4 regions of the Staphylococcus pseudoxylosus genome follow, and region 2 is predicted to be linked to each of the others. Evidence: predicted binding sites of a transcription regulator. Region 2 holds the regulator's gene; each other region holds the start of a gene.
What was found. The regulator Rex, encoded in region 2, represses fermentation and respiration genes when NADH is low (regulators of the CRP and FNR family bind a similar motif). The targets are predictions, from matches to a motif close to TTGTGAAATATTTCACAA.
Positions count from the first base shown of each region.

Region 1: the regulator Rex is predicted to act here: its motif matches at 1,709-1,726, upstream of LG295_RS06270 (citrate synthase).
Region 3: the regulator Rex is predicted to act here: its motif matches at 1,711-1,728, upstream of LG295_RS03145 (nitrate reductase subunit alpha).
Region 4: the regulator Rex is predicted to act here: its motif matches at 2,094-2,111, upstream of LG295_RS05925 (L-lactate dehydrogenase).

Region 1 is NZ_CP085024.1:1,305,803-1,309,026, reverse strand. It holds gene icd (NADP-dependent isocitrate dehydrogenase) at 1-406, opposite strand, end outside; gene LG295_RS06270 (citrate synthase) at 520-1,638, opposite strand; gene LG295_RS06265 (amino acid permease) at 1,992-3,224, shown strand, end outside.
Region 2 is NZ_CP085024.1:1,045,206-1,048,429, forward strand. It holds gene LG295_RS04875 (ABC-F family ATP-binding cassette domain-containing protein) at 1-904, opposite strand, end outside; gene LG295_RS04880 (redox-sensing transcriptional repressor Rex) at 1,050-1,697, shown strand; gene LG295_RS04885 (YeeE/YedE family protein) at 1,913-3,001, shown strand; gene LG295_RS04890 (sulfurtransferase TusA family protein) at 3,023-3,224, shown strand, end outside.
Region 3 is NZ_CP085024.1:702,361-705,584, reverse strand. It holds gene LG295_RS03145 (nitrate reductase subunit alpha) at 1-1,631, opposite strand, end outside; gene lip (YSIRK-targeted triacylglycerol lipase) at 1,878-3,224, opposite strand, start outside.
Region 4 is NZ_CP085024.1:1,223,111-1,226,334, reverse strand. It holds gene LG295_RS05935 (class I SAM-dependent methyltransferase) at 1-452, shown strand, start outside; gene LG295_RS05930 (transcriptional regulator, SarA/Rot family) at 552-953, opposite strand; gene LG295_RS05925 (L-lactate dehydrogenase) at 1,104-2,060, opposite strand; gene LG295_RS05920 (alpha/beta fold hydrolase) at 2,280-3,104, opposite strand.

The sequences.
Region 1 (3,224 bases), 260 kb from region 2:
CTTCAGGACGTTTTACAGGTGAAGGCACACCTTGGAACCAACGTACTGGACGTAAGCATGTGAATAAATCCAACTCTTGACGTAATGCAACATTTAGTGAACGAATACCGCCACCAATTGGTGTAGTTAATGGACCTTTAATCGCAATTAAATATGCTTCAATTGTTTCGAGTGTTTCTTTAGGTAACCATTCACCAGTTTCATCATAAGCTTTTTGACCAGCCAATACTTCTTTCCATTCAATTTTCTTTTCGCCGTTATAAGCTTGTTCAACTGCAGCGTCAATTACGCGGCTTGCTGCGTTCCAGATATCAGGTCCGATACCGTCGCCGATTATAAATGGAATTATTGGATTATTTGGTACTGTTAAACCTTCATTTGTTTTAACTACTTTTTCTCCTGCCATGTAAAAAAACCTCCGTCATTTTGAGTTCTATTTTAGTTGTACTAACCATTATCATACATGAATTAATTATAATTTCAATTTTTATAAATAAAATTTCTTATTTAATTATTTATTTATCTTTCTTCAATTGGTTCATAAGTTCTATTTGTTTCACCAATGTATTGAGCTCTTGGACGCATGATTCTGTTATCTCTATACTGTTCTAAGATATGAGCAATCCAACCAGAAGTTCTACTCACTGCAAAGATTGGTGTGAATAAGTCATGCTCGATATTCATACTATGATATACAGTAGCACTAAAGAAATCGACATTGGCAATTAAACCTTTTTCAGCTTTCATTTTATCTGCAATTTTCACTGAAATATCAAATAATTGACTTTGTCCTGTTTCAGAAGTGATTTTTCTACTCATTTCTTTTAAGTATTTAGCTCTTGGATCACCATCTTTATATACACGGTGTCCAAAGCCCATGATTTTTTCTTTGTTTTTAATTTTATTATCAATATATTCATCGACTTCATCAATAGATTTTACTTCAGATAACATGCTCATTACACGTTCGTTTGCACCGCCGTGGAGTGGTCCTTTTAATGAACCAACAGCCGCTACAATTCCTGAATACATATCTGATAATGAAGATACTGCACATCTAGCTGTAAATGTTGATGCATTTAATTCATGATCTGCATGTAATACTAGTGCTTTATTAAATGCTTCAATTTCAATCTCAGTAGGTAGTTCTCCTCTTAACATGTACAAGAAGTTACCCGCATAGTTTAAATCACTACTTGGTTTAACAATTTCTTTTCCTTCTCTAACACGTGCATAAGCCGTAACTAATGAAGCAATTTTGGCTTGAATACGTATAGCTCGATCTAGTGTTTGACTTTCATCTTCATCTTCAGCATGCTCGTCAAAATGAGCAATATATGAAACTGAAGTTCTTAAAGCTGTCATTGGATGAACGTTGCCTGTCGCGTATTCTTTAAAGTGGTTATACACTCTAGGATTTAAAGTCATATATTCAAAAAGCTTTTGTTTTAAGTCTTTTAATTCATCCTCATTTGGCAATCGATAATGCCATAATAAGAAGATGATTTCTTCAAATTCAGCATTCTGTGCTAAGTCATCAATATCGTAACCAGCATAAGTTAATTGGCTATCGATAATAGAACTTACTTTTGTTTCAGATGCAATTACCCCTTCTAAACCTTTCTGTAACTCTGCCATATATAAATTCCCCTTTTCTATTTCATTATGAAATGGCTTTCACAACTCATTATATCCAATCTTGACTCTTTTGTGAATATTTTGAGTATATTTTCTTATCAAATCAATATGAAATACTTATTTATTTATATGCCCTTTAACACACTTCTATCTCTTGCATTGTTATAAATTCATTTTAATATGGAAACTGTCTCACTTCAATTTTTATAGCATTTTAATTGGTTATCATGATTAATAACAAATAATTAATGTATTATTATACTAAAAGCTATAGACTCTGTTTAAAAAAATTGTTGTTTTATTTTATATTGCATAGCATAATAATAATTAACTAAATAAAGGAGTATAATTTTATGGCTAATCATGAATTACAAAGAGAACTAAGTAATCGTCACATCCAGCTAATTGCAATCGGGGGAGCAATTGGTACAGGACTATTTTTAGGAGCAGGTCAAACTATCGCGTTAACTGGACCCTCTATTTTACTTACATATATCATAATTGGTTTTATGCTTTTTATGTTTATGCGTGGACTGGGAGAAATATTAGTAACAAACACGAATTTCAAATCATTTGCAGATGTCACCAATCATTATATTGGCCCATTTGCAGGTTTTGTCACAGGATGGACTTATTGGTTCTGTTGGATTATTACAGGTATGGCAGAAGTAACTGCTGTTGCAAAGTATGTTAGTTTTTGGTTTCCAAACATACCAAACTGGATAAGCGCATTATTTTGTGTACTTGTATTAATGTCACTAAATTTATTAAGTGCTAAACTATTTGGTGAGTTAGAGTTTTGGTTTGCACTGATTAAAATATTTACAATTATTGCTTTAATTATAGTTGGTGCAATTATGATTATTATGGCTTATGACACACAATTTGGCCATGCATCATTAACCAACCTATATAACAATGGCATATTCCCTAAAGGTATGAGCGGTTTCGTAATGTCTTTCCAAATGGCGTTATTCTCGTTTGTAGGTATTGAACTTATAGGAGTCACAGCTGGAGAAACAAAAGATCCAACAAAGACACTACCTAAAGCTGTTAACAGTGTGCCTATTCGTATTTTAGTATTCTATGTAGGTGCGTTAGCTGTTATCATGTCCATCATTCCATGGAATCAAATTAACCCAGAAGAAAGCCCATTTGTAAGACTGTTTGCACTGATTGGTATACCTTTTGCAGCAGGAATTATAAACTTTGTAGTATTAACAGCAGCGGCGTCTTCTTGTAATAGTGGTATATTCTCAAATAGCCGTATGTTATTTGGACTTTCGACACAAAAACAAGCACCGCCTTACTTTGAGAAAACAAATAAAAATGGTGTGCCACATATTGCAATATTTGTTTCGTGTGCATTGCTTATGATTGCAGCACTGTTAAACTATATTATTCCAAATGCAACACTTGTCTTCACATACATCACTACAGTTTCAACTGTATTATTCATTGTTGTTTGGGGCTTAATCACTGTAGCTTATATTAATTACCACCGTAGAAATCCTGAATTACATAAAAAAACAACATTTAAATTACCAGGCGGAAAATATATGGGGTATGCTATTTTAACTTTCTTC
Region 2 (3,224 bases):
TTTCTAACATTTTCCTACGGCTCTTAGCCATACCTGTAGTTGAAGCACGAGCAATATTTTTATCGACAAAAGTCTCTAATCGTTTAATTTCAGCTTGTTGATTCTCATATTCTTGCATACGTTTTTCATAATATTTATCCCTTTGATCAATAAACTGAGCATAATTACCTACATAATGTTGGACATCACCGAGTGCAACGTCATAAATTTGAGTCACAATTTTATCTAAGAAGTATCTATCATGACTAATAATTACGATGGCACCTTTAAAGTAATTTAAATAACTTTCTAACCATTGGGTCGTTTCCATGTCTAAATGGTTGGTGGGTTCGTCCAAAAGTAATAAATCAGGCTCGCTTAATAACATTTGTGCCAAAGATAATCTTGTTTTTTGGCCGCCGCTAAAGTCATTGATAGGTCGGTCGAAATCCGCTTCACTAAAATTCAGTCCGTGTAAGACTGTTTTAATTTTGCTTTCATATTGATAGCCATCTTGTTGTTCAAATTGATTGGATAATGCTTCATAGCGATCGATATGAGATTTATATGTCTCAGTATCATACTCATCCGCATGTTGCGCTAACCAATCTGTTTCCAATTTCATTTCTCGTTCTAAATTTTTCATTGCCTCAAACGGCTTAGACATTTCTTCAAATACAGTTTGATCTGTATTTAATGTCATTTGCTGTGTTAGATAACCAAGTTTTAAATTTTTACTCTTAGAAATATGACCGCTATCATAATCTTCAACACCAGCAATTATTTTCATTAATGTAGATTTTCCGGCGCCATTACGACCTACAATACCAATGCGTTCACCCGTTTTAACTTCAAAATCCACATTATTAAAAATGTCTTCGCCGTCGAATGATTTAGTTAAATCATTGAGTTGTAATAATATCATCTGATTTTGCACCTCTCTATTCATTATCATTCTACAGTATTCAGCGTGTTGTTAAAACTATCATTGTTTATTTTTATTATTCAGTCATGTATAATGTTGTAGTGATTATAAGATTAATGAATAACAGATAATGAATTAGGGGGAAATGATCTTGGCTAATCAAAGCGAAAAGATTCCTCGTGCCACATTGAAACGTTTACCGTTATATTATAGATTCGTCAATACATTAAAATCTAAAGGCATTGATAGAGTTAATTCTAAAGCCATCAGTGAAGGCTTAAATATTGATTCTGCAACGATTCGAAGAGATTTTTCTTATTTTGGCGAGTTAGGCAAGAAAGGCTATGGCTATAATATTGATAGCTTATTACATTTTTTTAAAAATGAAATTAGCGAAAATGACGAGATTAAAATTGCAATTGTAGGTGTAGGGAACTTAGGTAAAGCATTATTAACATATAACTTTTCAATACATGATGAAATGACTATAACTGAAGCATTCGATATTCGTGAAGAGGTTATTGGGACACAAATAGGTAAAGTGACAGTAAGTTCATTTGATAAAATAAAGGAAATATTATCACAAGAAGATATAGATGTAGTGATATTGACTACGCCTGAAGAAGCGGCTCAAAACGTAGCTGACGTATTAGTAGATTCAGGTGTTAAAGGGATACTTAACTTTACACCAAGTCGTGTACTAACGCCATCAGACGTTCAAGTACATCATATTGATTTAGGTATTGAATTACAGTCTTTATTATTTTTTATGAAAAATTATAGCAATAAATAAAAAATAATTAGTTAGTTTTTTATAGATACAGTAATACACTCAGTGTGCTGTGTTTATAAAAAACTATTTTTTTATGGATGTTTAATTTGAATTTCGAAAAATTATTACTGTATAAGTTAGCAGAAAGTTAAAAATTGTGAGTTGCAAGGTTGAAATTTTATACGATTTCTAATATTATTAATCTTATTGATTTTATCGGAAAAGAGGTTATTAATATGACTTGGTTAATAATCAGCGGCATTATTGTGGGAAGTCTTTTAGGCTTTGTTATGCAAAGAACACGGTTTTGTTTAGCTGGTGGATTTAGAGATATGTATATTCAAAAGAGTAACAAAATGTTTTATGCATTACTTATAGCTATTACAGTTCAAAGTATAGGATTGCTCATTTTGACTTCAACTGGTTTGGTACAAATACCTGAGTCAACTTACCCTATTATTGGGACAGTAATAGGTTCATTTATATTTGGTTTAGGTATTATATTAGCTGGTGGATGTGCAACCGGTACATGGTATAGAGCAGGTGAAGGTTTAATAGGTAGTTGGGTGGCACTTATCGCCTATGCATTTACTTCGGCAGCTACGAAATATGGTTTACTGTTACCATTCATGGATGGTTTAAATAAGCCTACAAATGTTAATACGAGTATGTCACAAACTACAGGGATACCGACATGGATATGGGTAGCATTACTTACAGCTATTACAGTATTTTTCGTAGTCAAAACATTACGCAAACCGAAACCTAAATTTGCTATTCCTAAATTAAAACAGAAATTCACAGGTATGCGTCATTATTTATTTGAAAAGAAATACCATCCCTTTGTGGCTGCAATTGCAGTAGGACTCATCGCGTTAATTGCATGGCCAGTAAGTGAGTCTACAGGAAGAATGTATGGGCTAGGTATTACAACACCATCCGCTAATCTAGTACAGTTCTTTGTAACTGGTGATTTGAAATTATTAGACTGGGGTGTTTTCTTAGTTCTTGGAATATTCCTAGGGTCTTATATTGCAGCTAAAGGTGCAAGAGAGTTTAAATGGAGATTACCAGATAAAAAAACGATTCGTAACAGTATGATTGGTGGCGTGCTTATGGGATTTGGCGCTTCAGTAGCAGGTGGTTGTTCAATCGGTAATGGACTAGTAGAAACAGCAACGATGTCATGGAAAGGTTGGATTGCACTTGCTTCAATGATCTTAGGAGCTTGGACAATGAGTTATTTTGTATTTATCAGACCTATGAAAAAAGCGCAGAAGCAAACCTCAAATGAACCTGTAACGTCACAAACGCAAACAATATAATTATTATAGGAGGCACAAATTATGGTACACGAGTTAGGTACAGTTGGAATGGTTTGTCCATTCCCGTTAATAGAAGCACAAAAGAAAATGAACACGTTAGATAATGGTGATGAATTAAAAATAGATTTTGATTGTACGCAAGCAACTGAAGCATTACCAAATTGGGCAGCTGAGCAAGGCTATCCAGTTACAAATTATGAACAGTTAGATGATGCATCATGGA
Region 3 (3,224 bases), 340 kb from region 2:
ATAGAGCGATAAATCGTGTCAGAATTAAACCAATGATTAATACCAGCTCCCATGATAATCATTGATCGCCCTTTGGTATCAATTGCATTTTGTGCAAACTCTCGACCAACTTGGGTCACAACACTTTGTTTAACACCGGTAATTTTTTCTTGCCATGCAGGCGTATAATATGACGCTGCATCATCATATCCTGATGCCTCAAGTTCATGATTGAAACGTTTCACACCATACTGACTCGTCATTAAGTCAAATACAGTGGTAATATATTTCTCTTCACCATTTGCTAATTTAACCTTTTGCAAAGCAATAGGACGCTCAAATATACCGTTACCTTCATTATTAAAAAACGGAAATTGTATGTGCTTTAATTCATAATCATCTTCAGCAAAACTCATTGCTGGGTCAATTTGCTTACCTTCTTCATTTTCTAATTTCAAATTCCATTGTTTGCCTTCTTCCCAACGCTGACCCATCGTGCCATTTGGAACTGTTAATTGTTTTGCTAATTTATCAAAAATCACAGGTTTCCAGTCGCCATTTTCAGTGTGTTGCCCTAAATCCTGAGCACGTAAGAAACGCCCAGCTTTCAAGCCGTTATTATCTTCATCTAACATTAGGACAAATGGCATATCGGTATATTGTTTTGCGTAATTAATAAAATAGTCATTCGGTTTATTTACATAATGTTCTTGTAAAATAACATGCGTCATCGCCTGTGCGACTGCAGCATCTGTGCCTGGATGCGGAGCTAACCAATTATCAGCAAATTTAACATTTTCTGCATAATCAGGCGCAACTGATACTACTTTTGTACCTTTATAGCGAACTTCTGTCATAAAATGCGCATCTGGTGTTCTTGTTAATGGGACATTAGATCCCCACATCATAATATAAGCTGCGTTGTACCAGTCACTAGATTCTGGTACATCTGTTTGTTCACCCCATATTTGTGGAGAAGCAGGTGGTAAATCAGCGTACCAGTCATAAAAGCTCAACATTTCTCCACCTAATAAACTCATAAAACGCGCACCAGAAGCATAACTTAACATAGACATAGCCGGGATTGGCGTAAAACCAGCCAATCTGTCTGGACCATATTTTTTAATTGTATATATAATTTGAGCTGAAATGAGTTTTGAAACATCTTTCCAATTCGTTCTTACTAATCCACCCTTACCTCTTGCTTGTTTATATGTTTTAGCTTTTTCTTCATTTTCAACAATCGATGCCCAAGCAGCTATCGTATTGTTTTGATGCGTTTCTAATGCTTCTGTCCACAACTCCCATAACTTGCCACGAATATAAGGATAACGGATGCGTAAAGGACTATATTCATACCAAGAAAAAGAGGCACCTCGAGGACATCCGCGGGGTTCAAATTCAGGTAAATCTGGCCCACAACTAGGGTAATCTGTTTGTTGGTTTTCCCAAGTAATGACACCATTTTTCACAAATACCTTCCAGGAACAAGATCCTGTACAGTTCACACCATGTGTTGTTCTGACTACTTTGTCATGACTCCAACGTTCTCTATACATTTTTTCCCATTCACGACTTTTACTTTCTAAGATTGACCAATCACCATTAAATTTTTCTGTTGGCTTAAAGAATTGCAATCCAAATTTTTTCATTTTATACATCCTCTCACATCATTCATGTATAATTTATATAGCATTCTCAAATTTTGTATTTCTTTAATTCTTACAATCATTGTACATTTTTTCACAAAGTCTAAATATTAGGGATTTACCTATTTAAACAAAAGAATCCCCTAATAACTTTTCGAATATAAAAAACTCCCTTTAATCGTAATAATGATTACCACCATTACAAGTAAGGGAGCTTTGATTAAAATTTGAAAGTCATATTTCTTTTATTTATACGGCAACTGCTTGTTCTTCACGTGCCTCTACACGCATTAAATGGTCAATAATATCAGTATAAAACTCTTCAAGTTCTTGTCCTGTACGTTTTCTATCAAGGTTATCAAGCCCTACGAAATCTACATGATCCCAATCATTTTTAATTGGCATCACATTCCAAACACCCTTTTCTGTAGCTTGTGTTAAGTCTTTTACTTTTTTAGCGGGTTGTCCAGTTGGACTTAATGCAGAAGCAACTGGTACAACACCATCATTTTCTTGCCAATCTTCTCTGGAATCTTTACCTATCAATTTACTTGTTAAGTCCATTAATCCAAACAAACCTTTATTAGGTCTGTGATGACCCAAACTATTTTTTTTCGTTGCTTGTCCTGCAAAAGATGTGTATACAATATTAGGGTTAACTGATGTATTTAAGTTCAAATCTTCTGCACCAAATGTTGTTAAATCTCTAGTTGCTACATCTTCCGTATTCCAAATCGGACTATCTTTCAATCTATTTACATATTCTATATAAGTTTCATTAGGTTGCTGTTCGAATCCCCATTGTGAAAGTCCAAAATCAATTTTAGATTTTTTATTATTACCTAATTTCGCTATATTGTTTAATACATTTTTGATAAAATTTGTATTTGCTAACTTATCAGAAGCTTGAGAGCCATTATGCGGTGTTGCCAATGTTGTAATTGATGAAATCATATTATCTTTTTGTCCTTGGAATAATGGAGAAATTGTTCCACCATGTTGTTTTTGATATTCAATCTCTTCTGGATTTCCAAAACGTAAAAATTGCTCTAGTAAACGAATCGTTTGTCCACCCATACTGTGACCAATTAGATGTACTTTCTGACCTGGTTTCCAATTTGGCATAACACCTTCGTATGTTTTACCGTATCTATTATGTCCGTATTTTGCAGCGTGTGCCGCACCATAATCTACTTGACCACCTTTAATGTAATGATATAACTCTACAGCACGACCATAATTACTGCCAACTGCACTTATACTCGCTTCGTATACTTCATAACCTGCTTTTTCTAATGCTTCCTTTACTTTGTATTTCTTTCCACCCCAATAATTTGGATACAAATCTGGTTTATTACCATCCATTAATCCTAAGAAACCATGTACCAATATAATTGGATATTTATTTACATGTACGCCTTGTTCTGCTTTTTTAGCAGTTTTTAATAAAGATTCGACCTCAGATTGTTGCACTTTAGAACGATTACGCGTTGTAGCTTGTTTATTTGCTTCTGAATCTTTTACTTTTATTGGATCATTTTTAGGCTCTTGTTTTACTTCATTTGTTTTTGGGTTAAAACCATTTTTTGTTTTTAA
Region 4 (3,224 bases), 180 kb from region 2:
TTCTAGCACAACATGTTACAAGCGGTCGTGTGCACGCTTTTGATATACAGGAAACTGCAATTCTAAATACACAACAAAAAACGAAAGATTTTAATAATGTAACACTTCATCATGCAAGTCATTCCGAGGTAAAGCAATATATACCTGTTGAATCACATGGAGCGGTAGATGCTGCAATATTTAATTTAGGTTATCTTCCTAAAGGAGATAAATCGGTTGTTACACTACCGAAAAGTACTATTGCAGCTATCGAAGCTATATTTGATATTTTATCATCAGAAGGTATCATTATCTTAGTAATATATCCAGGGCATGAAGAAGGAAAAATCGAACGCGATGCTGTAATAAATTATTTAAAAAACTTTGATCAAAACAAAGCTCACATTTTACAATATCAATTTATAAATCAGCAAAACGATCCACCATTTATTTGTGCAATCGAAAAAAGATAATAACAAGACACATGCAAATACAAAATAATATATGTATCACAGTACTTATTTTATAAAAAATAAAGCCACAGTGCCTATGCACTGTGGCTTTACTATTCCCTATAGATTAATGATAGATTTAAGACTGTTTTGAATACTTGTTGATTTGCCATCAATTTCTTCTTTAAAGAAATTTAAAAGACTTTCCCGTTGATCTTTTAAATCTTCATTGAAATGTATGATAACTGTACGTTCATCATTCTGTGGTCTTTCTTTAATGATCCAAGTTTTTTCAACTAAATCATTATACGTTCTTGTACGTTTATAAGACTTAATATGAACAAAATCATCCATTTCCTTTAAAGTCATTGAACCTTCTTTCCAAAGTGTAAGAAGAATCAATATTTCTTCTTTTGACATTTTGTATTGCTTTTGTACTTTGGCAAAAATATCGTCAATTTCTTTTAATACCGATTCCAATTGCAATACGCCATCAACTTTATCAGCAAATGCCTTCCCCATATAATAATCCCCCAATCATAGAATAAAGTTTAAACATGTAAAATTAATTCATAAAAACCATCATTCATTGTGATATAAATTCTTCACTGAATAAATATTAGAATTTTTAATAAAATTAATCTTATATACAGTTTAAATTCAAACTATGAATTATGCAATTAAATGAGATATTTTATTTTGCATTTCTTTCAAAATATTGACAGAATTGTTGAATAATCTTTCTTCTTCTTGGCTTAAAGGTATTTCAAATACTTTCACCGCCCCTTGTCGGTTAATTTTTGTAGGCACACCTACATAGACATCTTTTTGGTCATATTCTCCTTCTAAATAACTAGAAACTGTTAAGATGAGATTTTGATTATTTAATATAGCTTTTGTAATATGAACCAAGCCCATAGCGATACCATAGTATGTTGCTCCTTTAGCTTGAATAATATCATAAGCCGCATCACGAGTGTTTACAAAAATTTCTTCAATTCTGTGTTGTTTTTCGGGATCATCTTTAAGTAATTGATATAGCGGTTGACCTGCAATATTTGCTTGTGACCAAACTGCTAATTCTGAATCTCCATGCTCACCTATAATTTGTCCGTGGACACTTCTATCTGATACACCAAATTCTTCTGCCAATTCGTATTTAAATCTTGCAGTATCCAGTATTGTTCCAGAACCAATGACTTTTTCCTTTGGTAAACCTGAAACCTCTCTTGTTACATAAGTCAGAACATCCACAGGATTTGTAGCTACAAGGAAAATACCATCAAATCCTGAATCCATAACTTCAGACACTATATTTTTAAATATTTTTGTATTTTTTTCAATTAAATCTAATCTTGTTTCTCCTGGTTTTTGGGCAGCACCAGCAGTAATTACAACGATGTCTGCATTATCACAATCTTTATAGCTACCCGCTTTAATCTTTATAGGTGACCCACCATAAGGTGCAGCGTGGTTCAAGTCCATCACATCACCTTTAACTTTCTCTTCTGCTAAATCAATAATCACTAATTCATCCGCTACACCCTGAGCAACTAATGCAAATGCATAGCTAGAGCCTACAGCGCCATCTCCAATTAAAACTACTTTATTACTTTTAATATATTCCATAATAAGACTCTCCTTACGTATATGAACTTTAATTTGTGATTTATTTCACAAATTAAATATAACAAAGCACGAAGAAAATTGCAATGATTTTGTGATTTATTTCACATACAAAATATTTCTTTTCCGCTCCGTTATTTTAAAAAAAGAAACCGCACACTATGGTACGATTTCTTATTAAGTGAGCATTTGCGACAGCCCTCTATTTAGACTTCTTGCTTATTATGAGACTTCATTTTCATCATGAACTATGAAACCATTGTTACTTGAACTATTATTCAAGAAAGCTAAAATATATCTCATTACTTCATCTCTTTCAGGCTCATTATGTATTTCATGATATAACCCATCCCAAGCTTTGAAATATAATTCTTCAGTAGTTATTTTTTCTTTTATCAAATCCATTGCTGTGACATCAGCTACTTTATCTTCTGTACCATACATTAAAAGCAATGGTAAAGATTTCACATCTTTTAAGTGGTTTACTGTTTCCTTCATTATCTCAATAATTTGTTTATACCAATGATATGTTACTTTTAGTAGCATAAGTTGATCATTATTTGTTTCATCTATTACTTCCGAGTTTCTAGTTAAATCTTCGACTGTAATACCAACTTTAAATCTAGTGTCTTTGGCAAGTTTACCTATATTCGAAATAATCTTATCTTTTCTAGTTTTATTGCTTTTTTTAAACTCAAGTAAAGGAGAAAGTAACATTAAACCTTCGATTGGTACCTCCACTTTTTCAAGTAAGTTTAAAACAATTAAGCCACCCAATCCTACGCCTAAGACATAAGTTGGCAATTTATATTCATTAGCGATTCGAATCCATTCAAGTATATGCTCATGATAAACATCAAAATTATCAATTTGACCTTTGTTTGAGCGTGAAGTTTGCCCTTGTCCTGGCAAATCTCCCATAATCACATGGTACCCATTACGGCGAAGCATTGTAATTACATATGCGTATCTACCTGTATGTTCAAGCATGTTGTGTGCAATCACCACAACACCTTTGGCTTCATTTTCGGTTTCCCATTTCCACATTATCCATACTTCCCCTTCTTCTTTAAATTCATTAAGTATATTGTATCAAAATATCATGTAGTTTTTCCATTTTAAACATAACAATACAACTCTAAAAATAAGTTTATTTCCTACAACTAA